DNA from 3 places in the Microcoleus sp. S13_B4 genome. Region 1 is predicted to be linked to each of the others. Evidence: riboswitches for the same ligand, from Rfam matches in the RefSeq annotation. Region 1 holds a riboswitch; each other region holds the start of a gene.

Region 1 (9,892 bases):
CCACACCTTGCAACACCATCCTCATCGGTTTCTTGGGAACCGCCACAAACCCTTTAATCCGATAGATTTCCTCCTGCTGCATCAAGGATTGCAGTTTTTTCACCAATGCTTCAGGTTCAAATTCGCGATCGGCAATAAAGAAAGTCGAGTTAATATCATCATCATGTTCGTGTTCCTCCTCAGTGTCGTGGTGACTCGGGCGAGACTCCAAATCATCCTCAACCGCCGCATTAAATCCCAATAGCACATCAGGGTTAATTTCGCCACCTTTGCAAGGCACAATTTTCACACTTGGACGCAACTCTTGTTGCAACCAGCTTTGGACTTTCTGGTGAGTTTCCGCATCTACGCGATCGACCTTCGTTAAAAGTACCATATCGGCACAGGCTAACTGGTCTTCAAACAATTCCTCGATCGGAGTTTCGTGATCCAAACTAGAATCAGCTTGTCGCTGTGCCATCAAAGCATCAATATCACCGACAAAAGTACCGCTAGCAATAGCTTCGCAATCGACAACAGCAACAACACCGTCTACAGTAGCACCCGTGCGAATTTCTGGCCAGCGGAAAGCTTGAATCAAAGGTTTAGGAAGTGCCAGGCCCGAAGTCTCAATTAAAATACAATCAATTTGTTCTCTGCGCTTCAACAATTCCTGCATAGTAGGCAAGAATTCCTCTTGAACAGTGCAGCAAAGACAACCATTTGTTAGTTCAACAATATTGCTGCTAGCATTTTCTTCTTCGTCGCAAACTTGGCAATCGCGCAGCAGTTCTCCATCAATTCCGATTTCGCCAAATTCGTTCACCAGAACAGCAATGCGGCGACCTTGATTATTTTGCAATAAGTGGCGAATTAAAGTAGTTTTGCCGCTACCGAGAAAACCAGTGATGACAGTAACAGGAATTTTGTGCATTGATAATTTTGTGCTTATTTGGTGGTGGGATATCTTGTTCCGAGGCTAGGCGTTCCCAGGCCGAGAGCGTAGGTGACAACTTAAGACTGAAATCTACAATAAAAGTCGCTTAAAAGCGAAGTCTAGATCCCCCTAAATCCCCCTTAAGAAGGGGGACTTTGAGAATATTTCTTTTCCCCCCCCTTATTAAGGGGGGTTAGGGGGGATCTAGATGTCGATAAAAACAAGAGAGACGATCGGTTTGACGTTAAGTTGTCACCAATGGGCCGAGCAGGGTAAGGAGAAAGGCTTTAATTTGGTAGTGGCGGAATCTTTGCTAAAACGCCTTTTTTCAGAGCTTGAGGACGCTCAGACCAAGGCAACAAACCGTCCGATTTAGCATAGTATTGACCCGCGCATTCGAGTACAGCCTCGACGCTTTCCGACTCATTTGCTGGTAAATCGCCAAACAGATAAGTGTACTTTCCAACAGCAGCAAAAGACACCGCACAAGAGTGACTGCAAGCACTCATGCACTCAACCTCTTGAATCTCAAACTTATCAGAAAACTCCCAATCTTTAGCGAGTTGCGACAAATTTTCCATAAATTGTTGACCGCCGCTTTTGCCTTCGCGCTTGCCGTTTTTCCAAACACTAGCGCAAGCAGTGCAAACAAATAGACTGTGCTTTGTGCGTACAGCCGTCTTAATTCCATCTATCATCCGTACCTCGCAGATGCATTCAAAAGTGAGTTAGATATCGGCGGGCATTCTGACTTGAGAAACCACAACAGTTTCATTACAGTTGCGGGACAGCGCCGGACTTGCACCGAACTTTCCCCGTTTCCTCTAACGGCTGCTCCCCGCTAGAACCGATCGCGAAATCACATCATACCGCACTTGCCGCCTTTTTGGAAAAAAGTTATGTTGGTAATCTCGATCCATCCAAAAAAAAATAACTCTTTGTGGAACAGGCATCTTGCCTGTTGCTGACAGGATAGAAACCCACGCCAAAAAATAACTCTTTGTGTAACAGGCATCTTGCCTGTTGCCGACAGGATAGAAACCCATTCAAAAAAAATTCACTGTTTGTGTAACAGGCATCTTGCCTGTTAATGACGGGCTAGAATCCCCTCCCACAAGAACATTACTACAAACTATATGAACGCCTTCCCCGATTTTTCCACTCACGGCTATCAGATTGAAAAAGAACTCGGACACAACAGTATCGGTGGCAGAGTTACATACTTAGCGAAAAATACGAATACTAAAAAATTAATTGTAATTAAGCAATTTCAATTTGCCCAATTAGGTGCTAGCTGGACAGAATACGAAGCTTACGAACAAGAAATTAAAGTTTTGCAAAATCTGGATTTTCCGGGCATTCCCCGCTATCTCGATTCTTTTCAAACTGACAGCGGTTTCTGCATGGTGCAGGAATACAAAAATGCCGAATCTGCTGTCGCGCGGACTTTTTCGCCGCCAGATATCAAGCAAATTGCGATCGCAACTTTAGAGATTTTAGTTGACCTGCAATCTCAGAAACCGCCGATAATTCACCGCGACATTAAGCCAGAAAACTTGTTAATAGATGACGAACTCAATGTTTATTTAGTAGACTTCGGTTTTGCTCGGATAGGAGGTGGAAATATCGCCGCTAGCAGCGTCGTCAAAGGCACGATGGGATTCATGCCGCCCGAGCAAATGTTCAACCGCCAACTGACAGAAGCATCCGACCTTTACGGTTTGGGAGCGACGCTGATTTGCTTATTAACTGGTATAAAATCGGGGGAAATAGGCAACTTAATTGATGAGAATTATAGCATTCATTTCCGGCATTTAGTCCCGCCGTTACAGCGTGGTTGGATGAACTGGCTGGAAAGGATGGTAGCGCCGAGAATTCAAGATAGATATCAGTCGGCTGCTGATGCTTTAGCTGCACTAGAATCTTTGGATGTCAGCAGCTTGCCGAAAGTGAGAATTGAGCGCGATACGCTGGAATTTGCCGCTACAGAATATGGAGAAACAATAACACAAACCATCGCAATTAGCAACCCAATTCCCGATACAATGCTTTGTGGCAGATGGGAAGTCGCGCCGCATCCGAATGATCCGCCGCATACACCTTACGATCACCCTTGGATCTCGTTTGAGCCGCAGAAATTTGAGAGCAATAATTTTGATGTCAAAATCCTAGTTGATACCAAACAATTGTTGGCAAGTCAAGCTTATGAGCGCTATATAATCTTCCATACAAATTCCGAACCCGACACTTATCAACTCAAAATTAAAGTCACAACAGCTCTCCTTCCTATACCAAAACTAACTACTTTATTGTCTAAGGGCAACCTGATTTTGATCTGCTGGTTGGTGTTATTCGGCTTTCTATTTAGTATGGGCAGCAACTATGACATTGCTTTGGGTATTATTATGAGCTTAGTCTATGGATTTGCAGTTGCTGAAATCACACTCTTAGCAGAATCACATGGAAATAAAAAAACTTGGGTAGGAGGAGTATTAGGATCGCTAATAGGATTAATTTTATATTTTTTCGTTTTGTCTGTTGTTACTGAAGTTATTCGTAATTTACCCCTATCGAACAATACAATTCTATCAATTGCTGCCTCGATAGGGATGGTAATTGCGCTGATATTCTTTAGTTTATGTGGAGCTGCACTTGGAAGTATGATGAATAGGAATTTGGCTATGATTATTGCTATTATCGGGCAATTTTTATTATTTGCATTGTTTGCATTGTTTTCTTTCGTGGCAATGATATTCGATGAGGCTTTCAATGCAGCATTTTTTATTTTCCTAAGCAATTTATGTTGCATGATAGTTTATTTGTGTTGCATGATAGTTTATAGGATTTTTCATAATCGGATTGACGAGCAGACTACCCTCAGAAGAATAATTAACATTTATAATGACAAAATAGCTTTTCTTACGACCGGATTTTGTACTAGCTTGGTAGTAGCATTTCGACTGTTTTTAAACGTTGTCGCCCAACGAGAATGGGTTGAACCAATGGAAATAGTAGCTGTAGGAGGAGCTATAATCGCCTCTTTAGCTGTCACTGGTATTCCATTACTTGAGATGAGTGTTTTTAAACCAAATAGAATCCTTGCTAAGTATCGCAAATTACAAGCAAGTTTAATTAAACCTTAAACAATTGCTCGCTTGTTTTACTCAGTTATTGAGGACTAAAGTCCTTACTAAAAACCTTTTTGTGACAGAACTTATCATTACGAACCTATGAATGATTTCCCTGATTTTTCCAACTACGGCTATCAAGTAACTCGCGAACTCGGACACAACCGCGCGGGCGGTAGAGTTACCTATCTCGCTACTGAAATTAATACAAAACGTTCCGTTGTTGTCAAACAATTTCAATTTGCCCAGACAGGTGCTAATTGGACCGAATATCAAGCTTATGAAAAAGAAATTCAGATTTTGCGAGAACTCGATAACCCCAACATTCCCCGTTATTTAGATTCTTTCCAAACTGCATCGGGTTTTTGCATGGTGCAGGAATACAAAAATGCTAATTCTCTCGCAAATTCCCGCCAGCAAACACCGCAAAAAACTAAGCAAATTGCTATTTCTGTGTTAGAAATACTCAAATACCTGCAAAATCGGGTGCCGCCTGTTATTCACAGAGATTTAAAACCCGAAAATATCTTAGTTGATGACAGGATGAATGTCAGCCTGGTCGATTTCGGATTTGCTAGAATCGGGGGGGGAGAAGTGGCTGCCAGCAGCGTTGTCAAAGGCACTTTGGGCTTTATGCCGCCCGAACAAATGTTCAACCGCCAGCTAACAGTCGCATCCGATTTATACAGTCTCGGCGCCACGCTAATTTGCTTGCTAATCGGCATCAATTCTACCGAAGTTGGCAGCTTGATGGACGAGACAGGGCGGATTAATTTTAAACATCGCTTGCCGCAGCTAACTCCAGAATTTCTTGACTGGCTGCAAAAAATGGTGGAACCAAATTTTAAACACCGCTATGCTTCCGCAGATGCGGCCCTCAACGCTTTGATTCCCCTCAATGTAGTTCGCCCGCCTAAAAAATCAAAACTTGCACTGATATCAGTCGGATTGTTGACAGCAAGTGCTGCTATTTTACTCCCATTTATTTGGAAATCTCAGGAACCTCAACAAGTAGTTAAATCCCAACCAGAAACCAGCAAACCGAAGTTAAAACCTGTGACTCAAGTGATGTTAACTAGCGAACTAAAATCGGATAAAATTATAGATTTTGTGTCTTTAAAAAAAACACATAAAGTCTATTTTGCTGTCAGTGTTACTAACTTTTCACCGGGAGAATATTACGGTACTTGTCGCGTATTTGACTCTCAAGGAAAATTGGCAGCCGACGGTCGATCTCATTTAAGAACAACGGCAGATAGACTAAATACTTGGTGCGGGTACAATTTTACAAAGGATGACAAGCCTGGGAATTGGAAGTTTGAATTTTATTTAGACAATCAAAGAATGACACAAAATAGTTTAAAGGTATTACCTTAAAATATTTGTACCGGGCGGGCAGTGAATTTCTGTGCCGTCAAAAGTTGGCTGTATCAGATTGAATTGATCCACCTCCTTTTCCGGCTCGCTTTCGCAGATTGCCGAAATAGTTATTAGTTGATTGCTAACATCTTTTTTGAAAGCAAATACTGCTCCTATATATACTGGATCGTAGTCTTTTTCGCTAACGGAATCCAGCTTTTTAGAAAATGCGATCGCGCTTTCAAATTGTGCTGGTTCGCGCTTATTCTCCAACGTTTGAACTGGGTTTATTAATAATGAGTCAATGTGGTAATAATATTGAGCTTTGCTGAGACCTTGTATAGCCAACCCTTCCAGGGAATCACTAAATTTGTTATTTTTTGCATAGTAATCTTCCTGCGCTTTATTGATCGAAGCCAGATCTGCTTGTAGTGCCGGAGATTTCGGACTACTTGAGATGACAATAGTATTGAGTTTGAAATTGTAAAAAGATGCTAGTATACCAGCCATAAAACCGCTGTAAATTACAGTCCGTACCAGCAAACTGGATAGTGAAACGCTGTATGTTTTACTTTTTTTATCTATATCTGCTGACATTTTTTTAGTGCCCTAAAATCTTGCTAAGTCTGTAGAGTGCGCGCCGCACACCCTACAGACTAGAAATTAAGCAGTTTCGTGCTGTTTGTGCCATGCGGGATGCCACAGCAATTCAGCAGTCGATCGCTTCTCGACCATTTCAGGAGTAATCATACAGTTAGCCACATCCTTGCGAGAAGGCAACTCGTACATGACATCGAGCATTAACTCCTCTAAAATGCTGCGGAGAGCTCTCGCGCCAGTTTTGCGACGATAGGCCTCCTGGGCGATCGCCCGTAGCGCTTCCGGCTGGAATTCCAACTCCACGCTGTCCATCTTCAACAGCTTTTGATACTGCTTCACCAGCGCATTTCGGGGCTCGGTCAATATCTGCATCAAAGCTGCCTCATCCAGCGGCGAAATCACCGTTACCACCGGAATCCGCCCCACAAACTCAGGAATCAAACCAAACTTGACTAAATCGTCCGGCTGTACCTGCTGCAAAATATCAGCGGCCCGCTTGTCTTTCGCCGGCAAAGTTGAGTTGCTATCGGTTTCTGTTGGCTGAATAAAGCCCAAGGATTTTTTACCCAAACGCTGTTCAACTATTTTTTCCAAACCGACAAAAGCACCGCCACAAATAAATAGAATTTTGCTAGTGTCAACTTGAATAAAATCTTGGTAAGGATGTTTGCGGCCGCCTTGCGGGGGCACATTAACCACCGTTCCTTCCAACATTTTTAGCAGCGCTTGCTGCACTCCTTCTCCCGATACATCCCTGGTGATCGAAGTGTTTTCGCTTTTGCGAGCAATCTTGTCAATTTCATCAATATAAATAATGCCACGCTGTGCCGATTCGACATCAAAATCGGACATTTGCAAAAGCCGCAGCAAGATATTTTCTACATCGTCGCCCACATATCCAGCTTCTGTCAGCGTCGTTGCATCGGCTACCGCAAAGGGGACTTCGAGCATTTGCGCCAAACTTTGTGCTAACAAAGTTTTGCCACAACCTGTGGGGCCAACTAGGAGGATGTTGGATTTTTGCAGTTCCACATCGCTGTCGGGGGAAGGCTTGTCGTTATCTTTAGCTTGGTCAACGCTCAAGCGCTTGTAGTGGTTGTAAACTGCGACAGAAAGAACTTTTTTTGCTGAATGCTGGCCGATGACGTGGTTGTCTAAATGCTGCTTAATTTCTGTGGGTTTCGGAATTTGAGCTAAAACGATTTTCGATTTATTCGATCGACCCGGGCGCCGCGTTCCTTGTCCCTGAGACTCTCGCACCTCTGATTGGGGAATCTGTTGACCAATTGTTTTACTGGAGTCAAAGAACTCCTCCTCTAAAATTTCATTGCAGAGTTCCACGCATTCATCGCAAATGTAGACGCCGGGCCCAGCTATTAACTTGCGGACGTACTCTTGCGACTTGCCGCAAAAGGAGCATCTGAGATGGGAGTCATATTTTGACATATTTGCCTCTTACTTTACGGTTGCGGTTGCTTGTTTCGACTTGGGAAGTTGCGGCGGGAGCGACCTTAGCTTTGCCCTAGAAGGGTTTCCCGATCGGACACCCAAGCCAGTCAAGCTTCGCGATCTCTATTTCTAAGTTAACACTTTTGAGGCTTTAGTCATTAGTTACGAGTCATTCGAGCAAATTTGAATTTTTCATTTTCACTTGAAAATAAAGCTGCACGGCCTTACCATTTTTTGTATTCCAAAAATTTTCCCGACATAATTATTTTCACTCGATCGCCTTTTGGGTCTGCTTCTTTCTCGACATCCAAAGTAAAGTCGATCGCGCTCATAATCCCGTCACCAAATTTTTCCTGAATCACTGCTTTGAGCGGCATCCCGTAAACCTTCATTATTTCATAGAATCGATAAAGCAGAGGGTCAACTGGAACCGAGGCATCCAAAGAACCTTTTAACGGAGGTTCACAGAGAACCGCAGCCGTCTCGCTATCTAGCCCCAAAGCCGAGACAATTTTCTCGGCTTCATCTGCTGATGCGGTAGCTTGACGGTAAATAACCGCGGCAATCCAAACTTCGTCACGCCCCAAAACTTTTTCCAAATCTGCAAAACTAATTCCTTGAGCTTTTTTAGCAGCCAAAAGCTTTTCTGTAATTCCTGAAATTGCCATTAAATACTCTTCCCTTCACTTCAGTGTCAGATGTGAATTTTATTTCATGTTTTGGTAATTTTGTCAATACCAAGTTGAGAAAAAAATCGAATTGATAGCTGCTCGGAACTTCAGCAAAAGCTGGTCTCGTCAACCCACAACTCATACAATTTGAGATTTGAGATGTTAGATGGGCACTGACTGATGACTATCAGGGTTTGGAGCTAGTCAACAGTTGCATTCGTTTTTTCCAACTGGTCTCACAACTGGTAAATCCTAAAATAACTCATAACTGCCCTGTGGCAATGGTACAGTTGGCAGTATATGTAATAAAAGTTACACACGCAAAGGCCTTCGGCATTCGGCAAACGGCTGAATTTTGATCGTGCTAGCCTGAAGCTCAATCCTCGCTCACGCAGCCAAAGCCCCTTTACCACTCAAAACCGGCAACTGACAAAAGTATGGAGATTCAGACCAAAGATTACACGCTCCAGTACGATCGCGCTACCCAAACAGTCACCTGTAGCGGCTCGTTCCGACTCAGCCAGGTGGAAGAATACGCACCGATCGTCGATGTGCTCAACGAAGTGGCTGACTCCTGCCCAAACATCGTTACTCTAGACTTGCGAAAGCTAGAATTTTTAAATAGTTCTGGAATTAATATTGTCTCAAAATTTGTGATCAAAGTGCGGCAGCAAAAAAATATTCAAATGGTCATCAAAGGTTCTAAACAGATCCCCTGGCAGATAAAATCCCTGAAGAACTTGCAGCGGCTGATGCCTTCCTTGCACTTAGAATTTGAATAGTAACGAAAAAGGTAAAGATGAATCCCCGGCTAAGTCGGGGAACCAGGAGGAGGGTGGCTGAAGTTAATCGGAATAAGTCATAGTTAAACTAGCACAAAACCCTAAAAAACTTCAGAACAGACTAAAAATTACCAATTTTCAATTGCTATGCAGGAAGAACCATCGACAGAACAGCTACTTTTCGACGTTCAGCGGCTGAGTGCGGAACTTGAAAACTTGAAGCGCGAAAAGGTTGACCTAGAACTTTTGCTGGAGACGACCACCGAACATTCAGATACGATGGAAGCTCACTTGCTGAGCAAAGCTCAGTTGGCGCTGCGTTCAAGCGAAGAGCAGTTTCGGGCGATCGCCTCGGCAACTCCCGTACCGGTATTAGTTTCTCGCCTCTGTGACGGCTTAATTCTGTATGCGAACGCTCAATTGGCTTCTCTCCTGAACATACCCCTAGAAAAATTGATCGGCTGCAGCACTCCAGACTTTTACTTCAACCCCGTCGATCGCCCAAAGGTACTTGAGGCACTTGCTAAAGAGGGATACCTGCAAAACTACGAACTCCACTGTAAAAAATCAGACGGCACCGCTTTCTGGGCGATGCTCTCGGTTCAGTCGCTGATGTTTAACGGGCAGGCGACGGCATTGTGCGCCTTGTACGACCTCACCCAGCGCAAGGAAGCAGAACAAACCCTTCAAGAGAGCGAAAAGCGTCTCCGCCGCCAGAGTTTGGCTTTGTTGCAGCTAGGTCGGCAGAGGACTCTCAATAGCGGTGCGCTGAATGTGGGAATTCGCGAAATTACCGAGGCTGCAGCCCGGACTTTGGATGTGGAAAAAGTCAGCGTCTGGCTTTACAACCATGGAAGATTTGGAACTCCCTACCCGACAGATCCCCAGCTAAATTTTACCGAGAGAGTGCTCGCCCAGAACCAAACAGAGCCACTCGATACAGAGGCCGCTGCCCCAGAGCAAGGCGAGGGGGTTAATCATTCTAAG
Region 2 (9,892 bases), on a different contig from region 1:
ATAGCAAGCTCACTTGGTATATACCTGTGCGGCTCACATACAGATAAAAAGTGCCGATGCTAAGGCCCCAACCTTGCCAAATATCCCACTGAATCGCGGGGATACGATCGCCCGCAACCGCACCCATCGCCAAAGCAGGTAAACTTGTCAGCAAAAACATCAACGGTAGCGACAGCAACCGCAAATAGAGTTTCCCCGGAATACCCGCATAGATGACGATCCAGACAGCCAACCAAAGGCCGATCGACAATTCGACCATCGCCCCAGAAACTAGAGACAGAATTAAAAGGGCGATCGCAAATGATAACTTGTGAGATGGCGGCAACCCGCGCAAGCGATTGGTATAAGCCAGACTATCAATTTGATGGTTCATTCCGACGATTTATGATCAGACTGCTGCCGAGATTGCGATCGGCCTTTATACAACCCAATGACATACCCAACTACGCCAGCCCCCATCGCCGCTTGAGACGCAAACAATAGACTTGAAATTTCGCTGCTAGCGGGCTCAAATAAGTGATTGAACCAAGGTTTATAACCCGGTTGAATTTCCGTAATTGCTTTCTTAGCTTGGTCATCGGCACCGCCATATTCACCTCGCACAAAAACGAGAGGAAACACTGCCAGAACAATCACAGCGCCAGCCAAAAGCCAATTTTGCCGCGAAGTAGATTGGTGATTTTTTGTAGGTTTTTGATTCACGGCTTAGGACTCCTGTCTCAATAATTTCAAAGTTTCCAACTCCGGCTTCCCGTAAGAATGCAGCCAATTCCAGACCAATACAGTCAGCAATCCCTCACTAATAGCCAGCGGTACTTGAGTGATAGCAAAGATGCCAGCAAACTTGAGAAACGAAGCCATAAAACCGCCACTTGCTGCCGGAAAAGCTAATGCTAATTGAATCGAAGTCGTCACATAAGTCAGCAAATCTGCCAAAGCCGCCGCACAAAAAATTGCCGCCCTCTGGCTACCAGTTCGCAACAGCAATTGATAGATAAAATACGCAGCGAAAGGGCCGACAATCGCCATCGAAAACATATTCGCTCCCAGCGTTGTCAAGCCACCATGCGCTAACAGTAACGTTTGAAACAGCAGAACTAAAGCCCCCAGTACCGCCATCACCGAAGGACCGAACAAAATTGCACCCAAACCAGTACCCGTCGGGTGAGAACAACTGCCCGTTACCGAGGGAATTTTTAAAGCAGAAAGCACAAAAGTAAACGCACCCGCCAAAGCAAGCAATAGTTTAAGTTCCGGGTGTTCTTTTGTAATGCTAGTAATCGATCGCAAACCTACTGCAAAAAAAGGCAACGCCACCATCCACCAAAATGCAGCCCATTGCACCGGCAAAAAACCTTCCGAAATGTGCATAGCTGCGGCAGGCGTTGCCGAACCCAAGACAATATAACAACTCAAGCCAGCCATCAATCCCAAGCTGACCAATTTCCGATTTCTGGTCTTCACACTGAACCTCGCAGATGAGACTATGTAAACTAACACATCGGCGGGCATCCTGACTCAGAAAGCGACATGACTCTCATTACAGTTGCGGGACAGCGCCGGACTTGCACCGAACTTTCCCCGTTTCCTCTAACGGCTGCTCCCCATTAGAACCGACTGGTTAGACATAGTTTAGTCGATCGCGTAAGTCTCAGCAAATCTTTTACAAAAATTCATTTAGATTAACTCAGTCGAGATTACCTATCTTCTTCGTTATATTTTTTCTCTTCCTTCGCGTCGTTCGCGCCTTCGCGGGTGGTTAAATAAATATTCTTTTAGTATTTACAAAGTAGTTTGTAGCCAGATAAACAAGTATCGCAAAACAAGTAAAGGCTATAATCTTAGTGAGTTTTGAGGAAAGTCGCCATGTTAGATTACAAGTTTCCGAGGCACTGGCCCTCAGCCGATGAACTACCCGACTCTGATGAAACGCCTGTGGATAACGAACTGCAAGAACTAATACCAGGGTTGTTAAAAGCAATATTGCTCATACTTTGGGCAGAACGCATGGACTGGTTTTTTGGCATAGATATGGGTATCTACTATCACCCCGACAAACCTGCCATTGTGCCAGATGCTTTCTTGAGTTTAGGTGTAGAAAGGTTTTATGATGAAGAATTGCGCCCCAGTTACGTGCTGTGGGATGAAAATGTTCTGCCGACTTTTGTGCTGGAAGTAGTTTCCCCAACTTATCGCAAAGAATACACCACAAAGTTAGAGGAATATCAAGCTTTAGGCGTACTTTATTACGTCATTTATTCTTCTCGCCGCCGTCGTAAACCTCATTTGGAAATACACAAGTTAGTCAATGGGAAGTACGAGTTACAGCCAGGACATCCAGTTTGGATGCCTGAAATTGGTTTAGGGATTGGTTGTGAAAGGGGAAGTTATTCTGGGGTGACAAGGGAGTGGTTGTATTGGTATGATGCCGATGGAAAACGTTATCTGACTCCTGAAGAACAGGTGAAAGAATCAGCCCAGCGCGCCCAACAGGAATCGCAACGCGCCCAACAGGAATCGCAGCGCGCCCAACAGGAATCGCAGCGCGCCGATCGACTGGCTGAACGTTCTGATCGATTGTCTCAGCGATTGCGGGAGTTGGGGATAGATCCTGATAATCTGAGTTGATGGCAATCAAGAGTACCAGACTGACCGACTCTAGACGCTCAGAAGCCGGGTTTTTCAACAGAGATCGATCGTCCTCAACGAAAGATTTTCTGGAAAAAACCCGGTTTCTGCATCCAAGAATGTGTGAATATTTATCGCAAAAATCAGGAAAGATCGAGCTAGATTTGGGAAAAACAGAGAGTTGGACGGCAAACATTGAGATTCAGCTCGAAAAGATGAAAATTAGGAGAGGGTATTAAATAATGGTCATGGATGTGCGTTCTTACGATGTCATCTGTTTTGGTGATGAAGTTCCTGGAGTTCTAGCTGTTATCTCTGCTTCCAGAGAATACCTTCGCCGAACAAAGCGTTATCCGCGAATTCTACTGATGTCGAAAGCAAGCTTGCAAGAAGGAATTGGCGGGCATTTGGTAAGAGGCGGTCTTGCTTATTTAGATAGAAGTCAGATTAGTGAACAACTTCAACAATCTTTAAAGTTAGATCCCTTTGGTTCACCGGCGACAATCTATAAAGAGTTCCTGCAAAAATCCGGTGTCACCGCAATTGCACTTGACCCCCGCAAAGCCAGTGCAGCGCTGAAAGAAATGCTGGTACAAGCTGGGGCAGATCTCCTCAGCAAAGTAGAAATTCAATCAGTCACTAAAGAAGGCCAAAAAATTGCCAGCATAACCACCTCTAAAGGCGTAGTTTATGCCGGAAAGCAATTTATTGATGCCACTGTCAATGCCGAATTAGCTCAAGCTGCTGGTGTGAGAAAGCTGAAGGGATTTGAAACATTTGGTCTGCCTAAGTCAGAACTTCCAGTCACCCTCGTTTTTGAAACCCAAGGACTCAGTGCAAGAACACTGAAAGAATTCGATTATCTGTATCTAAAACGGTTCACAAACCTGGCAGATTCAGAGAGTCAAAAATTTTTGCTGTACGCTGCAGACAAGGATGCCCAACTAGCAGAAGAACTTAGGCGAGAAATGATCGACACCCAAGGCAATGTCAAAACTCTGTGGGCGGGCAATGATTACATCGATGTACGCTCGCCGGCTTTGTCTGTAGCTTACCACTCTTTTAGAGGAATAAAACTATCTTTTCGTGAAAGCGGCGTAATTTTAGACGAGGGAAATATAGCCATACTTCCAAATGATAGACTTTCCTGGAATGCGCTTTTATTTGCAGTCACCAGCAGCGAAGCGGAAGCCTTAGCGAGAAGCGGCAGCAAACCCACGGCTAATATGCAAAGAGAGATGTTATTTGTTACAACTTGGCTGAGGAGTTTGGGCGCTACTTCTGTTACTTATGCCTCAGAAATTTATATCAGACACGCTGGCAATGTGACGGGAGTTGTAGAACCTTTAACCGGCGCACAAATGCTGTTAGGTGGCGTACCTGCTAATGAGGCGCTGGCAACATTTAGCTATCATTTTGATGTACGCGGAGGCATCCCAGGTATTGGCGAGAAAGCAAACAGTCTAGGATGGTTTAAAAGTCTGAGTTTTAAACACCCTATCTTTAATGTTGGCATCCGCCACGCATTAATTAAAAACGTTCCTAACCTGGCAGTGGTCAGTCCGTGTGCTGGATTTCAAGGGTTTGCTTGTTCTGTCGGCAGAATTGTGGAATTCAACGCCGCAGTTGGTCAAGGTGTGGGTATCGCTGCGGTTAATGCAATTCTAAATAACAAAAATCTAGCCGATGTATCTAACCGAGAAGTGAGACAAGTTCTCGCTGAAACAGGTCAGTTACCTAAAATTTTTGGAACTCCAAATAATGGTGATGCAATGCTATTGGCGCAATTCGAGACTCTTGCCAGTTCGGATGCTATTGCGTAATATCAATTTCAATAAACAATGCAATAGTAGGTTTGGTCGGGGGAACGAAACTCAACACAACAGTTTTTAGCAAGAAATGAGTAAAAATGCTATTAATATTATGTCCCCTCAAACGACAACAATCACGTTGGTTTGTAATGACGAATTTAATCCTGATAAAATTCTGAGGACTTCCGTCGTCACTACAAACATATAACGGTGATTTTACCGGAAATTATATAATACCTCGATCGCCTGCACCGAATTATTGTGCTGCGTGGCACTAACCGGTTAAACAACTATTCAACTTGAGACTTCGCTTGATTTTTCCAGCTTGGTTTCCCGCACAAACAAGAAAAGTGGGAAAGCACATGAAAACGAAACAAGCACACCCAGAAGTATGTACAGCCCTACAAAACTTATATCCCATCGTTTTGACTCAGCGTACATCCAAGTGCTGCCTGCTACAGTTGCGATAAACAAATCTAAACTTACCGATTTCGCAGCAAGATTAGTCGAACTCTCGTTTACAAAGTCGAGCAAGCCAGCATTGCTAAAAAACTGCAAGTTATAGTACCAAGGCAGCACAAGGCCCAGAATTGTTAGGATGAGGTAAATGATTCGCTTAACGCTCATAATTACCCTACGTGTTGGTTGATCCACTGTATTAGCCTACTCGCTAACAACCAATCCTTACTTCTTCTGCGGGCACTTCGGATGAATCCCCCCCTGCAAACAAATGTAAGCAATTTGACTTTTATCTAAATTCTTAGCCTCCGTAAAATCAACTCCTAGGAATCGACCCGATTTACTCCCCGTCGGACTTTGAATAAATTGATCCGGAGCTGTTTTCCCCAGAAACACAGCGCCTTTAAAATTCGCGCCCGCTAAATTCGCGCCCCTAAAATCAACCGAACTCACCTCCGCATTCCGAAAATTCGCATCTTGCAAGCGAGCATCTTTTAAATTCACGTTGGCGAGTTTAGTTGAACTCAAGTCGGCATTTTGTAAGTTAGCGCCGCTCAAATCAGCACCGGACAAATCAGCACCTTGCCATTCAGATTTAGACAAATTTGTCAAGGACAACTGAGCGCCTTGAGCCTTCACTTTGGCCAAACGGGCACCTGACAAATCCGCTCCCGACAAATTAGCGCTTCCGATATCTGCACCAGTAAAACTTGCATTTTTTAACTGTGCTTCCTGCAAATTGGCGCCGATTAAAATAGCACTGCTGAAATTAGCTGAGTTCAAATTGCCGTTTGACAAATTAGCTTTGTTCATGACAGCGCGCACAAAAGTAGTCCGGTTCATTACAGCACTGTTCAAAAACGCCCCGGTCAAATTTACTCCTTCCAAATTAGCGCCGCTCAAGTCAGAAATCCAATCGTCAAATGTAGCCGGACGCCTGTCTTCGCCGGTGCCGTAAAAGCGAGATCCCTGCAAGCTGGCATTGGTTAAATTGGCATTTTTCAGCTTAATTCCCGACAAGTCAACTTTGTTTAATACTAAAGTAAACTGAGACGGACCGGCAGGACTTTGAGCTAAATCGGTGCGGCTGAGATCCGCGCCGTTGAGTTGGCTGCTATACACTGTGAGAATTTTGCCGATCGCCCTTTGTACTGTTCGCTGGCGGGCGGCCGCTAAGTCACGTTCCGGGGCCTTGCCGCCAAAGCGCAGTGAATCGAGGTCGTTGCTGAGGGCTTGGTTCAACCGCTGCAACTCAGGCAAAGCTTTCGGCCCGCTACTGACTAAAGCTTGCTGGATCGCGTCCAGCATGGCGCGGTTGTCTTCTTGAGCTAGCAAATCCGCTAGCAGAGGTACGGCGCGGGAGTCTTCCACCGCCCCCAAAGCCAAAATAGCCGATCGCCTGCCCGATGCCCCGCTAGCCGATGTGGGAGACAATTTGCTCACTAAAGCTACAAATAATTGGTCGTTCCGCTGCCGGGAATCCCGCATATTTGCTTGACTTTGAGTGTAGATGAGAGTGCCGACAAACAAAGTTAAAATCAATCCCGCGCTACCGATGGTAACTATCACTAAAGTTGTGCCCGGGTGTTGGCGCATCCAATTCCACAAACTGCGATTTACTTTCAGGCCGCTTTGCGGAGTCACAACCAAAGCCGCAATCTGCGCGTCTTCCTCTGTCCAATCTTGAGTCTGGACAGGATTGTCAGACAGTTGATTCGATCGAGCGTTGACGACCAAAGTATTCGCGAGGCGATCGTGTCCGGATTGCCGTTTGTAACGCCATGCAACAGCGCCGTCTGCGAGCACTGCCAAGCCGCTCAACCCCCCTAAAATCAGCAAATCAGGAAACGCGCCGCTCAAGCGCCAAATGCCGTAAGCGACGCCCAGAGGCACTCCCCAGCGCCCCAAACTTTCGCGAATTAGCACTTGCCCAAAACCCGGAGGAGTACCCGACGCTGTGACAACTTTGACCCCAAACCAGCGTTTGGGGGTAGTTTGACCGGTTCTGGCGAGCAAAAACAGTTGCCAGCCCGCTAAAACTGCCGGTGCCAGCAGCGCCCCTGACCAGAAGAGATTAGTTAGGGGTGCGACTCTGGGGCTGCGATCGCGCACGGGTATGCCCAAAGTACGGGCGACGGTTTCGGATGCTGCTGCTACTGAGGAATTGAGCGGCACGGTTTGAGATTCCTTGTTCACCAATGCCCCGATACTGAAGGGAACGAGGGCGCTGGCCGCAATTAACGAAATTTCCACGGCCCAAGCGCCGCACCTGCGAACCAGCAGTGGCATTTGCTTGGATTGTGTTGGCCAAGACGGATCGGGTTGATTGATGCCGCTGGGCGCGGTGGGGTTAGCCATATTTAGAAATTCCTATTATTTGTCGTTAGTATTTGAGGACTGGGGGGAAATTGCCAATTTATACGCTATGTAGATTAGCACTCCGAGAACGGCAAGAGTCATCAGCGCTGAAATTAGCTGTACGACGCTATTGAAGACTGTCAGGACAATTATCGCTCCGACGGCAAAGGCTGCCACCTGCCCCGGTTTAGGGAGTCTTTGAAACTTGTCCAGTAATTGATTGTATAAGGTTCCGACGGCCTGATAGCTGCCTGGATTTTGTGTGATGAGTGGCGATCGTTCTACTTTAGCTTTTAGTTCTCCGATCGCTTGCTGCCAATTGAAGTTATTTTGAGGATTCATAAAAAAATTCAGTAGTTATTTTAGATTAATGTGTTTGGAACCGCCATTATCCCCTACCGTCAAAGAACTAGAACCAAATGCCATTGTGTGAGGAAACATGAAGATCCATTATCCGGGCGATCGCGGCAAACTGTGGTTTAGCCTGATCGTGACCGTAGCCTTGGCAATGATTTTAGCGGATGCCGGTGCCCTTCGGAGCCAACCGCTACAAATTGCTCCGGGATTTCCCGAACCGCTGGGAGTTTCTGGAGTTTCCGGCGGCCCGAACAATAGCGGCGACTGCGGTTTTGTGTCCCAAGCACCGAACCACGTCATTGAAGTAACGCAGGATTTGCCTTACTGGCGGATTGCGGTACAAACCGCTGGAGCTCCGAGTTTGATGATTCAGGGGCCGAGGGGGCGTTTCTGCGTCCTGCCGGCGAATGCTGCTGCGGGGAATGTAGAATTTTCCGGTTATGGGGACAAGGGGACTTATGTTATTTTTGTGGGCGATCGATCTCAAGGTCAACACCCTTACTCTCTCTCTATTTCCCAAAAGCGAAATTAACAAGACAAGGGGATTAGGAGGCTTGCTGTGAGAAAATGGCTTTTTTGCGATCGTCAAGAAGCCTGCTTTTTAACAGCCCGTGCGTTAACTAGGGATTTCCTATCAATTTTGTATTTGGTCTTTAACCCACTTCCGAAACAATCTGAGAGTTTGACTCGTGCCCGCTGTTTGGCTTTGTTCGCAATATTGAGAGATAGCTTCAATAATTGGCAGATTGGGAAAAGTCGGACTAATTTCCGATGCAACATATTTCCCATCTTGAAGCACATTAATCTGAAGCTTCTTATTTTCATAGCGCCATATTTCAGGTACCCCCAGCGCCTCGTAAGCGTCCAGTTGAGTCTTGGAAGTTAGATCAACTTCAATTGCTAAGTCAGGCGGCGGATCGATGGTTAAGTCTATCCGCTTTTTACCAATCATTAAAGCGTAATTCTGAATGTAAAAGCAGTTGTCAGGTTCAATTCCTTGTAACATACTTTTTCGCTTAAAAGTCGTCGAACCAAAGGGTTCAAAGTCGATTTCTAGTTCCTCAAACAAAATTTTCACTAAATAGCCAATAATGATTTTAGCTTTCTCATGTTCTGGTAGTGGCATCCTAATCTCCAAAGTTCCTTGACTGTAAGCTATTCTAGAGCCACGGTGTTCTCCCAACTCTTCTAAAATTGCTTCAAATTCCTGCCAGTTGACATCATGGAACAGCACTCTATGTCCTGGGGGTACACTGATTTGTCTTAATTGCAGAGTTACCATTTCAACCTCCGATTTGTTTAAGTTATAGAGCTAAAAACCTGCTCAACAGTCAGATTAATTTCCCCGAAGGCAGACGAAATAATCATATCGCCCTCTCGGAACTGGCTAACCTGGTACTCCCCATCAACCAACTGGTAAATCGAGACAGTAGGTTGTTTGGGATTACCGATGAAGCGCCGGCCACCCAAAGCAGCATAGTCAACAACCCAGTATTCCGGGATACCCAATCTTTCATACTCAGCCACTTTTACCAGGTAATCATCTTGCCAGTTAGTGCTAACCACTTCGACAACAAGCTTGACAGAGCTACCTTGAGAAATAACGGATGATTTTTTCCAGAGTGGCTCTGAAATTAAGGCTGTTTTGTCTAAGACTATGAGATCAGGCTGGTAGCCCGTGGTCGTTTCGGGAGGTCTGACAAAATAAGTTGACGGTGTTACATAAGGAAGATTTAAACGGTCAATTTCTACGTTAATTTTTCGGGTGAGAAAACCTGTAACTTCCTCATGCTCGCCATTTGGGTTCATCTCAACTATTACTCCATTGCGTAGCTCGAAACGTCCTTTTCCATCTGGATACCATCCTAAAAATTCTTCAAATGTTATCGATTTGATTATGGTTTGAATCATTAAAAATTCTCCGTTTATATAACCATTAATAGTTTTTAGTGAGTACGACCGCTCTCAAATAGAGTGAGGATAAGACTAAAGTCCTTACTACAAACAACTTTTTTAAGGGTAATTAATAGAACATGATATCACATATTAATTACGTAGGTAACAGGACTGAGGCACAGCCTCAATATATATGTTTTGTAGGGGCAAACCCCCCGTGGTTGCCCCCATACCTGGGATGATTGCGTAAGTCCTATGTCATAATGTCCGCTAGAACCCCGACTTGTTCAATAAGTCGGGGTTCTGGGTGTGATGTTTAAATTTTTTGCTGCTTGTAAAGTTCCTTAAACTTGCGCTGCTGCTGGTTGTGATCTACGATCGGA
Region 3 (9,892 bases), on a different contig from region 1:
AGCAGAAGGATTGATGCTAGCACCCTACATCGAGCGCCTCGATCGCGCCATCGATCTAGCCCGTGCAAATCAAGGCAAATTGGCGCTTTACGGCAGTTCAACTCTTTACACCTTTCAAACGCTCAAAGACGGGCAAAAAGACATTGACGGGCTTGTTTTGGCTGTTTCCTGGCATCCTGAAACTAATCCCGGCAGCACTTTCCCAAAAAATGCCAGTCAGCGCTGGGGAGGAGTAGTAAATTGGCGGACAGCAATGAGTTTTGATGCGACTCAAGCTGTCATCGCTGGCTTGCGGCAAAGCAATACGCGGGAAGGCTTGCAACAAGCACTCAGAAATCCGAATTTCTCAACACCGGGATCAAGCGAGGATGTGAAGTTTTTGCCCACGGGCGATCGGGCTGGTAAGCCGATTTTAGTGCAAGTTAAACAAGGAGGAAGCACTGGCTATAACTTTGTCCCGCTGCGGTAAGTTTGTTAAGTGCGATCGCACTCACATCTTGCACATTCTTAATAAGCCTTTTAGGGGCGGGCAGGATGCCCGCCCCACAATAAAATTCCCTCTTTGTCGAACAGGCATCTTGCCTGTTTTTGAGCATGATTAAAATCTACTTTTCTGTTGGATTAGCAGGATTTTTAAGATAAACTGAAAGGAGTAGATTAAAGGAGAGCGTTGTGTATGATCGCGCAAGTTGAAACCAAAACCTACACGGCTGAGGAATATCTAGAATTGGAAATCAATTCTCAGGATCGGCATGAATTTATAAATGGGGAGATTGTTCTGATGGCTGGTGGCGCACCGCATCACAATGAAATTACCAGCATCTTAAATGCTATTTTGAGGGTGAGTCTCAAGGGTAAACCTTACAGTATTTTTGCATCGGATCAGCGGCTTTGGGTTCCGCAGCTTAATAATTACACTTACCCGGATGTGATGGTGGTAGCGCGCCCGATCGAGTTGCAATCTGGACGGACGGATACAATTACGAATCCGCTGCTCATTGCTGAGGTGCTGTCTAAAGGTACTAGAGCTTACGATCGCGATGAAAAGTTTGCTGCTTATCGCAGTATTCCTAGTTTTCAGGAATATTTATTAATCGATCAATATCGGCTACAGGTGGAGCAATACTCTAAAACTGATGCGAATAAGTGGATATTTTCGGAATATAGCTGTATGGGCGATCGGCTGATTTTAACATCTGTTGCTGTGGAAATTTCGCTAGCCGATTTGTATGAAAATATTGAGTTTGGTGAATAGGCGGACGGTTTTTTGTCAAACATCCCAAATAGTGGTAATATTCCCGTATATCGATCGGCTCTGATGGAGAACAGTCATCAGACGTAAGGGGGAAAGTTCGGTGCGAATCCGGCGCTGTCCCGCAACTGTAATGAGATCGTTGGAACTCTGAGTCAGGATGCCCGCCGATTTGTTTACCTGTTGTTTTTCATCTGCGAGGTATGGATGATGGTGAGTTTATTATTTTTAAAATTATTGGATTGGGGTTTTTTAACCGCAGATATCCGCAGATAAACACAGATGAACGCTGGTGTAATTTGCTCTGTGTTCTGAAGCATATCTTATTTTAATGGGAAAAAAATGCGAATTGAAGATAGTGTTTGGCAGGGTAGTTTTGGCTACTGGCAAAACTTGTTTATTCACCAGAATATTTTGCCGATCGGACATACTGCTTGGAATGGCTTTTTGCATCGAGGACGGGGCTTGGTTGCTTGCAAAATTAATACTCCCATTAACGGCTATGTGAATTGGAGCGTAGATACTATCAAGTACGATCTGCTATTTATTTCCGACTTGGAGGCAACCGTTTATTTGCAACAACTAGAAATAGAGGAAAACACTGTTTCAAATTTGCTCCAAATCATTGCTGGCTACGAACCCAAGGAAGCAATTATATTTTTGTCGATCGCCAACGGTCAGATTGATATCAATTTATTGCAAAACTTGGCAATTTCTCCTGTTGAGTGCTATGAACAAGTATGCAAGCGCTGGGAAGAATTTCAACTCTGCCCTAAATCCTAAAACTTACTAAATTTTCCGAATGTCGCAGCCAAAATCCATCGAAATTTCCAAGGTAACTCGCTACCAAAATGCAGCGCTTAATTACTATTTGGGCCTGACAGATTCGCCCTACCTTCACTACGGCTATTGGGAAACCCTACCTGTGCCCGCTGACGAACTAACGATCGCACGATTGCGCCTCGCTCAGCAAGCTTATACTGTAAAACTGTTGGATGCGATCCCCAAAGGCACTCATACGATACTCGATGTGGGCTGCGGGATTGGCGGAAATGCGGCTTATTTGCTCGATCGAGGTTTTGCAGTCGAAGGGCTCGCACCCGATCCGTTCCAACAACAGCGCTTTCTTAAGTGTACGGGCGATCGGGCAATCTTCCACCTCACGAGGTTTGAAGACTTCAAAGCAACCCATTTCTACGATCTTATTCTCTTTAGCGAAAGTAGCCAGTATATGTCGGCTGTTGATATTGCTAACGGTGCCGCCAAAATCCTCAATCAGGGCGGTTACGTTTTGCTGGCTGATATGCTGCGATCTGATGGTAACTATACAGAGGGAATGTTCTCTAATTGTCATGCGGTTACGGAACTTCATGCAGCATTAAAGCAGGCTGGATTCACTTTAGTAAAAACTGAGGATATTTCCGCTCATATTTTGCCAACAATTGATTTGTATGTCGATACTTTCCGCCGATATGGACTAAATACAATGATATATGTTGCAGATTTAATTGCGATAACAGTTCCGCCCGTCCACAAATTCCTGCGCTGGATATTTCGTCGCTGGTTCAAGAAGCTGGTGGTTGAAGGATTGGAGGCTGGCAAACTTTTTGAGCAGCATTTGTGTTATGAAATTCAACTTTGGCAGTTGTCTAAATCCGATGAAGGGTGACACAAATACAATGGAGATTGGTCTCGGTAATCGGTAATCGGTAATCGGTAATTGGAGGCACAGCCTCCGGGTATTTATTCCCAGGCTCTGCCTGGGAACAAGGCTATAAAAAATAAAAAATAACGAATATGTCTGAATGTATTCTCGAATTCGATCGCACTTCCTACTCCTATCCCTGCGGTTCGCGAGTGGCAATTCAGGGTTTAAATCTAAAAGTCCCCGCTGGGAAACGGTGCGGGCTGATCGGTCAAAATGGCTGTGGCAAAACTACATTTTTTCTGTTAGCAAATGGCTTATATCAACCGCAACAGGGAATAATTAGCTGGCAAGGTGAACCCTTTCGCTACGATCGCAAATCTTTGATGCAACTGCGCCAACAAATCGGACTCGTCTTTCAAAATCCCGAACATCAATTAGTAGCTTCGACGGTAGAAGAAGATATTTCCTATGGATTGTACAATTTAGGCTTAAGAGAATCCGAAATTGCTCAACAGGTGCAGCAGGCGATCGAGCAATTCGATTTAAGTGAACTCGCCCGCGAACCAATTCACAATCTCAGTTTGGGGCAGAAAAAGCGGGTTTCCATCGCCGATATCATGGTTCTCAAGCCCAAACTGCTGCTGTTAGATGAACCTACCGCCTATCTCGATCCGCGTCACACCCGACAACTGATCGGTTTACTTCAAGAAATTCACAGCGCCGGAACCACTATTCTTTTAGCAAGTCACGACCTCGATTTCATCTACCGCTGGGCTGATTGGGTGTTTGTAATGGATCGGGGAAAATTGATTTTAGAAGGAACACCGGAAACCGTTTTTGCTCAACGGGAGGTTTTGGAGCAATTGCAGCTTGGCGTACCGCTGGCGATCGAGCTTATGGAGCAAATAAGGGCGATGTTTCCAACAGACGATCGCTCAAAAATCCCCGCTTTCGAGCAATGGCAACAACAAATTTTACAAGCACGTCGGCTGCTTTAAGGAGAGTTAGACAATTGATAATTGGCGTTGCTGATTCATGGTATGAATTACCTTTTCGCTTGAATTTACAAAACTCACCCGCCTTGGTTTATAGCAATTGCGAAATCTTGAATTCATACCTGTATCCAGCAACGCCCCCGTGGGGGGAAATTCAGATTACACATTACCAATTATCAAAAATTGATTTAGGAAAAAGGCGATCGCCCCACTGCCGAGCGGCACAGTCAGATTGTCAATTCCCAGCTTAGAAACCGACTCCAAAGTAGCAGCAACCAAAGCTACAACAGCCGACACCGCCCAAGTTTGCCAAATATTGCCTTGAACCACCAGCAAAATCAAACTGCTAACCGCAAAACTCACCAAATACATAGTTGCAGAACCTTCCCAACTCTTCTGAATTCCCCCAACTCGATAAATATGTTTGCCGTATTTCTGGCCGATGACAGCAGCCAATCCGTCGCCCCAAGTCATGACTAAAATGCCCAAAGCAGCGTATTCCTGATGTTGCAGCGGCCAAAACCAAGCCACGAGAACGCTGATACTAACAGCATAGAAAAAAGTCCCCCAACTCTTCCGGTTGATACTGTTAAGACTGGGCAAAATCGGAACTTGGTAAGAAATTAGGGCGATCGCACCTGCTAAAACCCCCGCCGAAATCCCCACCCAACCGGGTATTTCCAGCCACCAAGCCAGCAAAATCACATTTCCAGTACCGATGTGAACAACCTTCCGCGATACCTCAGCATCGACAGAAGTAAAGCGATTTAAGCCCTCAGCTACCAGTAAAATCAAACCCAGCCAGACTCCCACGAGGGAAATTTGCAACCACACAGTCGGAATTTCAGAAAATATAGACACGATATTTAGGAAAAACTTAGATCGGGCACTATTTACTACTTTAAACGTAAAGTGCGATCGAGGTTATAACCCCGCAGGCTTAAAGTGCTGCGGGGAGCTGGGTGTTATGTCTTTTTAGGTTGGTCTACTTAAAACCTGTGCTATGCTATAAGCCAGTCTAGGGAAAAAGCTATCACTATTTTAGTAGAAGAAATTTTGGATACCTTTGAGCGATTAACAGAGTCAGAGCGGTTAGATTTGGTATGAAAAATTTTGAAACAGACTGTTTATTTAGACTATCTGCCCCTGTCTGATGACGATTGAGTTCTGAATGTTGAGGGGCTTTTTCTAGAGTTAGATGAGGAAGAAGCCGAAGCCGGGAAGTTGTGAATTTCTAGGAGAATCTGATTGCTATGCAATATGTATTAATCATTCATGAAGTAGAAAACTATGAAGCTTGGAAAAAGGTATTTGATAATGCTGAAAGCATCCGAAAAGAAGCGGGCGAGCGTTCGTATCAAGTCTTGAAGTATGAAAATGAACCCAACAAAATTGTTCATTTTTCAGTCTGGACATCAATCGCAGATGCTCGGGCGTTTTTTGAGTCGCCTAGACTGGTTAAAATTAGAGAGGAAGCGGGAGTTAAAGCTCCTGAGTTTATCTATCTAGACCAATTAGAGTCAGGAGTATTGTGAAAGTAATCAGACTTGGCGGTTGAAGCGGCCGCCTATTCTGTAGAAATCCTACGCCTTCACAACTCCCGTTTCAACAACTCCCGCACAAACTCAAACGCCCTTGGACGCAACTCGACGGGCAGCAGCGACAATCCCAAACCCGCCCACATTTTCGCCGTAGAAACAGACTTTCCAGCTCGCACCATCAGGCGCCCTTTTGCAGTTTCACCCACCTCAATCAGCCGCAAACCGAGCGCTAATTGAGTTTCGGCAATCCTTTGGAGCCTGACTCTTTCCAACTTCTCGGACTCAAATTCGTAGCCTGTCAAATAGCGCAATTTATCACTTAAATACGGAATTGCCCGATCGACTCCTTGCTGTCCTGCGTGAAATCGATACTCCATCAACAGCTCCGGTAAGTAATAGCATTTTTTGCCCGCAATCGCAAGTCTTACAAACAAATCGTTATCTTCGCAATTTTGCAAATTCGGCCGCAGAAATCCGACTTCTTCCAGGGCGCGGCGGCGAAATAAAGTTGCCCCTATTTGCAAACTTTGTCTCAGAAAAACTGCGGAGAGCAAATTTTCAATAATTCCAGCCGACAACTCGGTGCGCCCCCAGCGCTGCGAATTGAGCTTTGTCTGGCTTTCGTCAATATAATTGTTAATGTCGATCACCCAGTGATCTGTACTGACAAAATCGATGCTGGGGTCTTTATCTAAAATAGCAGATGTCCGCTCTAGAAATTGCGCGCTGAGGCGATCGTCATCGTCAAACTTGATAAAATATTCGCCCCTTGCTGCCGCAAAGCCCGATCGCATATTATTACTCTTGCCGATATTCTGCGGGTGGCGAATGTAGTGAATCCCGCGATCGACAAATTCCGACATCAACAGAGGAGTGCTGTCAGTAGAACCGTCATCACAGATAATTAATTCAAAATCTGTATAAGTTTGATCTAGCACGCTGGCGATCGCACAAGCCAGCAGATGCACTCGATTGTAAGTAGGAATGCAAACGCTAATTTTCGGCACTAACTTAGACAATTTGAGATTTGAGATTTAAGATTGCAAAAAAATCCTGAAACCATTGATTTTCTTCCTTCTTCCTTCTTCCTTCTTCCTTCTTCCTTCTTCCTTCTTCCTTCTTCCTCCTTCCTTCTTCCTTCACTCCACAGTTGATTTTAACTCAAACGAGCAGTACATTCGAGAATTAACTTTTGATTCACCAAAGCAAACGGTTGAATTTCCAAAGCGCGACGAAAAGCTTGAATAGCATTTATGTATTCTCCCAAGGCAGCGTAGCACAAACCCAGACCGTGCAGCGCTCCAAAATGAACCGGGTTCAGTTTGAGGACGGTTTCGCAGTCCTGGATCGACTTTTTATAATTGCCTTGGGTATAGTGAAGTACGGCGCGCCGGTTCCAAGCTTCAGCAAAATCCGGCGCTTCGGAGATCAGTTTCGTCAGCAAATCCAAAGCGTGGCTAACATCGCCTGCATCCAGTGAAACTTGCGATCGCCTGAGAATTTGCATCCCATACTCACCCTTTTGGTTAAACCAAGTGCGCCAGAGTTCTGTAGTTGCCCGATCGCGCACGCTTTCGTCGGACTTTTTCAAGTCTTCGAGCAGCGCCTTAACAGATAATTCGTCCATAGGTGCGAAGATTGTTAAAAAGATTTTATCAATCAATTTTATCGCGCAAGCGGCAACTTTATTTATTCCACATCCCATGAAGATTTTGATGCTTTCCTCGACTTTTCCCTATCCGCCAAGCCGCGGAGGAACTCAGGTAAGGACGTTTAATTTATTGCTATACTTGAGTCGGCGGCATGATGTAATTCTCGGCACTGTACGATCGCCCGATGTCACCGACGCACAAATCGACGCATTGCGCCAGCAAGTCACAGAATTAGCAGTTTTTCCTAGCCCGCAAGTACCCCCCCAACCCCCCCTTGTCAAGGGGGGGCTAAGACTCGATCCAGAACCCGATGGGGATTTTTTGCCGGAACCCCTTAACCAGGGGGGGTTCTCTGAAATAATAGGAAAATTCCACAGATTCAGTCGATTTTTGTTGTTCGGGACGCCTCCGAACGTACTCTCAAGCTACTCCCAAGCAATGCAGAATTGGGCAGACGAATTGGTAACAGCAGACAAATGCGATGCTGTCACCTGCGAGCATAGCGTTAACGAGATTTACGTGCGTCCAGAATGGCGGCAAAAAGTGCTGACAGTGGCAAACATTCACAGTTCCGTTTGGGGAACTTGCAGGGAAATGTTAGCAACCGGAACCTCGGAAAAACCGCTGCGCGATCGACTAAATTTACCACTACTAGCCCGCTACGAAAAACGCTACTGTTCCAAATTCTCCCGGATTGTTGCCACAACATCCACAGACAGAGAGCAACTCCTAGAATTACTGTTGCCTCCGGTTCGGGTGCGAGGAAAACAAGATTTTTTTGTACCTCCCATTGATGTAATTCCTAACGGCGTAGATTTAACTCAATTTCCGTATCGGTCGATCGATCCGGGAGGACATACCTTAATTTTTGCAGGCGCAATGAACAATTTGCCCAATATTGACGCAGCGCGGTTTCTCAGTTTGCAAATACTGCCGCCTTTGCAGCAGCGCTATCCCGATGCTACCCTCACCCTTGTCGGGGCCTCGCCAGTCCCGGAAGTGCTCGCCTTGGGGGAACTTCCCGGAATTCAAGTAGTAGGCCGGGTGCAAAGGGTGGCAGAATATTTGCATCAAGCTGCTGTTTGTGTGGTGCCGATGCGGATTGGGTTTGGGATTAAAAATAAAACTTTGGAGGCGATGGCGGCGGGAACTCCTGTCGTTGCGAGCGATCGAGGTTTGGAGGGTTTAGCCGTCGATGGCGGCCCACAACTGATAAGGGCCTTGCGGGCGAACAAAGTTCAGGAGTATGTTGAGGCGATCACCAGTTTGTTTGAAAATCAGCAGCTAAGACAGGAGCTCTCTGTCAACGCTCGATCGCTCGTTGAAAGCCAATACACTTGGGATATCATAGGTCGGCAGTACGATCGGCTATTGCAATTTTAAACTCTAAATTCTTAAATCTAAATTCTTAAATGGGACGATGGAACAAAAAATTAACCCCTCAAAAAATCGAGCCAAACCCCCAGAAAATCGAAAAGTTGCTCCTCCTCCGACAAGACGCCGCCGCCAAACCCGACGCCCCAAAAATCTTCAAGAGTCCCAGCTTCTAATACCTACTCCCCCAACTCGCGCCAGATATCCCTGGAAAAGACTGATAGCTAATTTGACAGCCCTCAGCATCTTGGGTGGCTGTGCAGCTTTAATGGGAGGCGGCGCTTGGCTGAGTTATCAGCTAATTGTCGATCCTAACGGCAACAAGTTGATCTCTCAGTTTGTACCGGGATGGTCGCGCCTGCCTACAGGTAGCAGAGATTCGATCCAAACTCTCGATCAAATCAAAGCCAGCGTCCGCAAATTGGGATTCGTAACCGGAGAAGCCTTGCCGCTTCCGGTTGATAAATCCGGCGATAATTCTCTTTCCGATTTGCTCTTGCCGGTGATGGTGGAAAGGACGGTTAATGCTTCTACTGTTTGCAAAAATCCTTGCCGTCAAATTGTCGAACTTCGAGTGTACAAGCGGGTGCAACTTCCCGATCCAGATTCCGATAAACAGCAGTATTTTCAGTTAGCCAGTTCTGTGAATCTAGAAGGCCCTGCGGAATCTTTTGTCATGGCTTCTTTAGCTGACTCTACATCTAACAATCAAGCCTCGAATCAGCCGCTACCCCTAACAGACCTGCGCCGCTTTGACGGAAAGCCCCCCGCCTCCGGCATTTGGTTTAATGTCAGCGGTCAACTAAAGCAGGGCGACAAGAAAATTCCCTACGGACAAGTCGTTCGCTACAACCCCAGCCAAAATCATTTAATGCCGCTGTTGGAGTGGGCGAGTGCGGCTGGACAACCGCCGAATTGGCAACAAATTGTTAAGGGTTCAAATCCGCAGTTGACGATCGACCAAACAGTTGGTTTAGAGCCGCAATTTACCCTTTATCAAATTGGCCCGCGCAAATTTTTGCCGAACCCCGTTCAGTTAACGCCGATTTCTTTAGAAGAAATTGCTTTCAATGACGAGACTTACAAAAATGGGCTGCGACTTGCCAAAAGCGGGCTGTGGTCTCCAGCATTAAATGTCATGCGTTTGGCGAAGGGGAAAGCCGGCAAAAATTGGCCCGCTGTCGCACAAGCTCAGCTAGAAACGATCGAATTTCACGCTAAAATTACTCGGGCTCAGGCGATCGCATCTTGGGCCAGTCCCGGTCAACAAGTTCTCGCAGAATTGATAGACGGCCGTTGGAGCGAAGCTTTGCAAGTATTTGAAGCCGATCCGAGCAACAGTCACGAAATTGCCACAACCCTCAAAAAGGACAGCGGGCGGATCTGGAACCGCGTAGACGCCGCCTTGAGAGTGAATTCCGCTGACGCCG

The links. Region 1 has a riboswitch for cobalamin ahead of QT994_RS12370 (DUF1636 domain-containing protein). Riboswitches for the same ligand answer to the same signal wherever they lie in the genome.
Region 2: it holds a riboswitch for cobalamin, as region 1 does, so the genes downstream of both, QT994_RS17780 (energy-coupling factor ABC transporter permease) here and QT994_RS12370 (DUF1636 domain-containing protein) in region 1, are expected to answer to the same signal.
Region 3: it holds a riboswitch for cobalamin, as region 1 does, so the genes downstream of both, QT994_RS17825 (hypothetical protein) here and QT994_RS12370 (DUF1636 domain-containing protein) in region 1, are expected to answer to the same signal.

The regions. Positions count from the first base shown of each region.
Region 1 is NZ_JAUBPU010000017.1:39,325-49,216, reverse strand. Features, by position in the region: gene cobW (cobalamin biosynthesis protein CobW) at 1-913, opposite strand, end outside; gene QT994_RS12370 (DUF1636 domain-containing protein) at 1,204-1,614, opposite strand; cobalamin riboswitch at 1,637-1,783, opposite strand; gene QT994_RS12365 (serine/threonine-protein kinase) at 2,053-4,059, shown strand; gene QT994_RS12360 (serine/threonine-protein kinase) at 4,147-5,421, shown strand; gene QT994_RS12355 (type IV pilin-like G/H family protein) at 5,413-6,000, opposite strand; gene clpX (ATP-dependent protease ATP-binding subunit ClpX) at 6,067-7,449, opposite strand; gene cynS (cyanase) at 7,677-8,120, opposite strand; gene QT994_RS12340 (slr1659 superfamily regulator) at 8,561-8,905, shown strand; gene QT994_RS12335 (ATP-binding protein) at 9,053-9,892, shown strand, end outside.
Region 2 is NZ_JAUBPU010000034.1:23,806-33,697, reverse strand. Features, by position in the region: gene cbiQ (cobalt ECF transporter T component CbiQ) at 1-373, opposite strand, end outside; gene QT994_RS17785 (energy-coupling factor ABC transporter substrate-binding protein) at 370-702, opposite strand; gene QT994_RS17780 (energy-coupling factor ABC transporter permease) at 706-1,425, opposite strand; cobalamin riboswitch at 1,487-1,633, opposite strand; gene QT994_RS17775 (Uma2 family endonuclease) at 1,867-2,628, shown strand; gene QT994_RS17770 (FAD-dependent oxidoreductase) at 2,877-4,451, shown strand; gene QT994_RS17765 (DUF2834 domain-containing protein) at 4,734-5,066, opposite strand; gene QT994_RS17760 (pentapeptide repeat-containing protein) at 5,124-7,256, opposite strand; gene QT994_RS17755 (hypothetical protein) at 7,272-7,598, opposite strand; gene QT994_RS17750 (hypothetical protein) at 7,696-8,145, shown strand; gene QT994_RS17745 (Uma2 family endonuclease) at 8,248-8,895, opposite strand; gene QT994_RS17740 (Uma2 family endonuclease) at 8,913-9,524, opposite strand; gene QT994_RS17735 (FAD-binding domain-containing protein) at 9,826-9,892, opposite strand, start outside.
Region 3 is NZ_JAUBPU010000034.1:41,266-51,157, forward strand. Features, by position in the region: gene QT994_RS17815 (ABC transporter substrate-binding protein) at 1-469, shown strand, start outside; gene QT994_RS17820 (Uma2 family endonuclease) at 677-1,255, shown strand; cobalamin riboswitch at 1,294-1,438, shown strand; gene QT994_RS17825 (hypothetical protein) at 1,595-2,035, shown strand; gene QT994_RS17830 (methyltransferase domain-containing protein) at 2,055-2,921, shown strand; gene QT994_RS17835 (ABC transporter ATP-binding protein) at 3,050-3,898, shown strand; gene QT994_RS17840 (diacylglycerol/polyprenol kinase family protein) at 4,055-4,756, opposite strand; gene QT994_RS17845 (antibiotic biosynthesis monooxygenase) at 5,149-5,430, shown strand; gene QT994_RS17850 (glycosyltransferase) at 5,487-6,443, opposite strand; gene QT994_RS17855 (hypothetical protein) at 6,448-6,579, opposite strand; gene QT994_RS17860 (tetratricopeptide repeat protein) at 6,593-7,063, opposite strand; gene QT994_RS17865 (glycosyltransferase family 4 protein) at 7,140-8,471, shown strand; gene QT994_RS17870 (hypothetical protein) at 8,509-9,892, shown strand, end outside.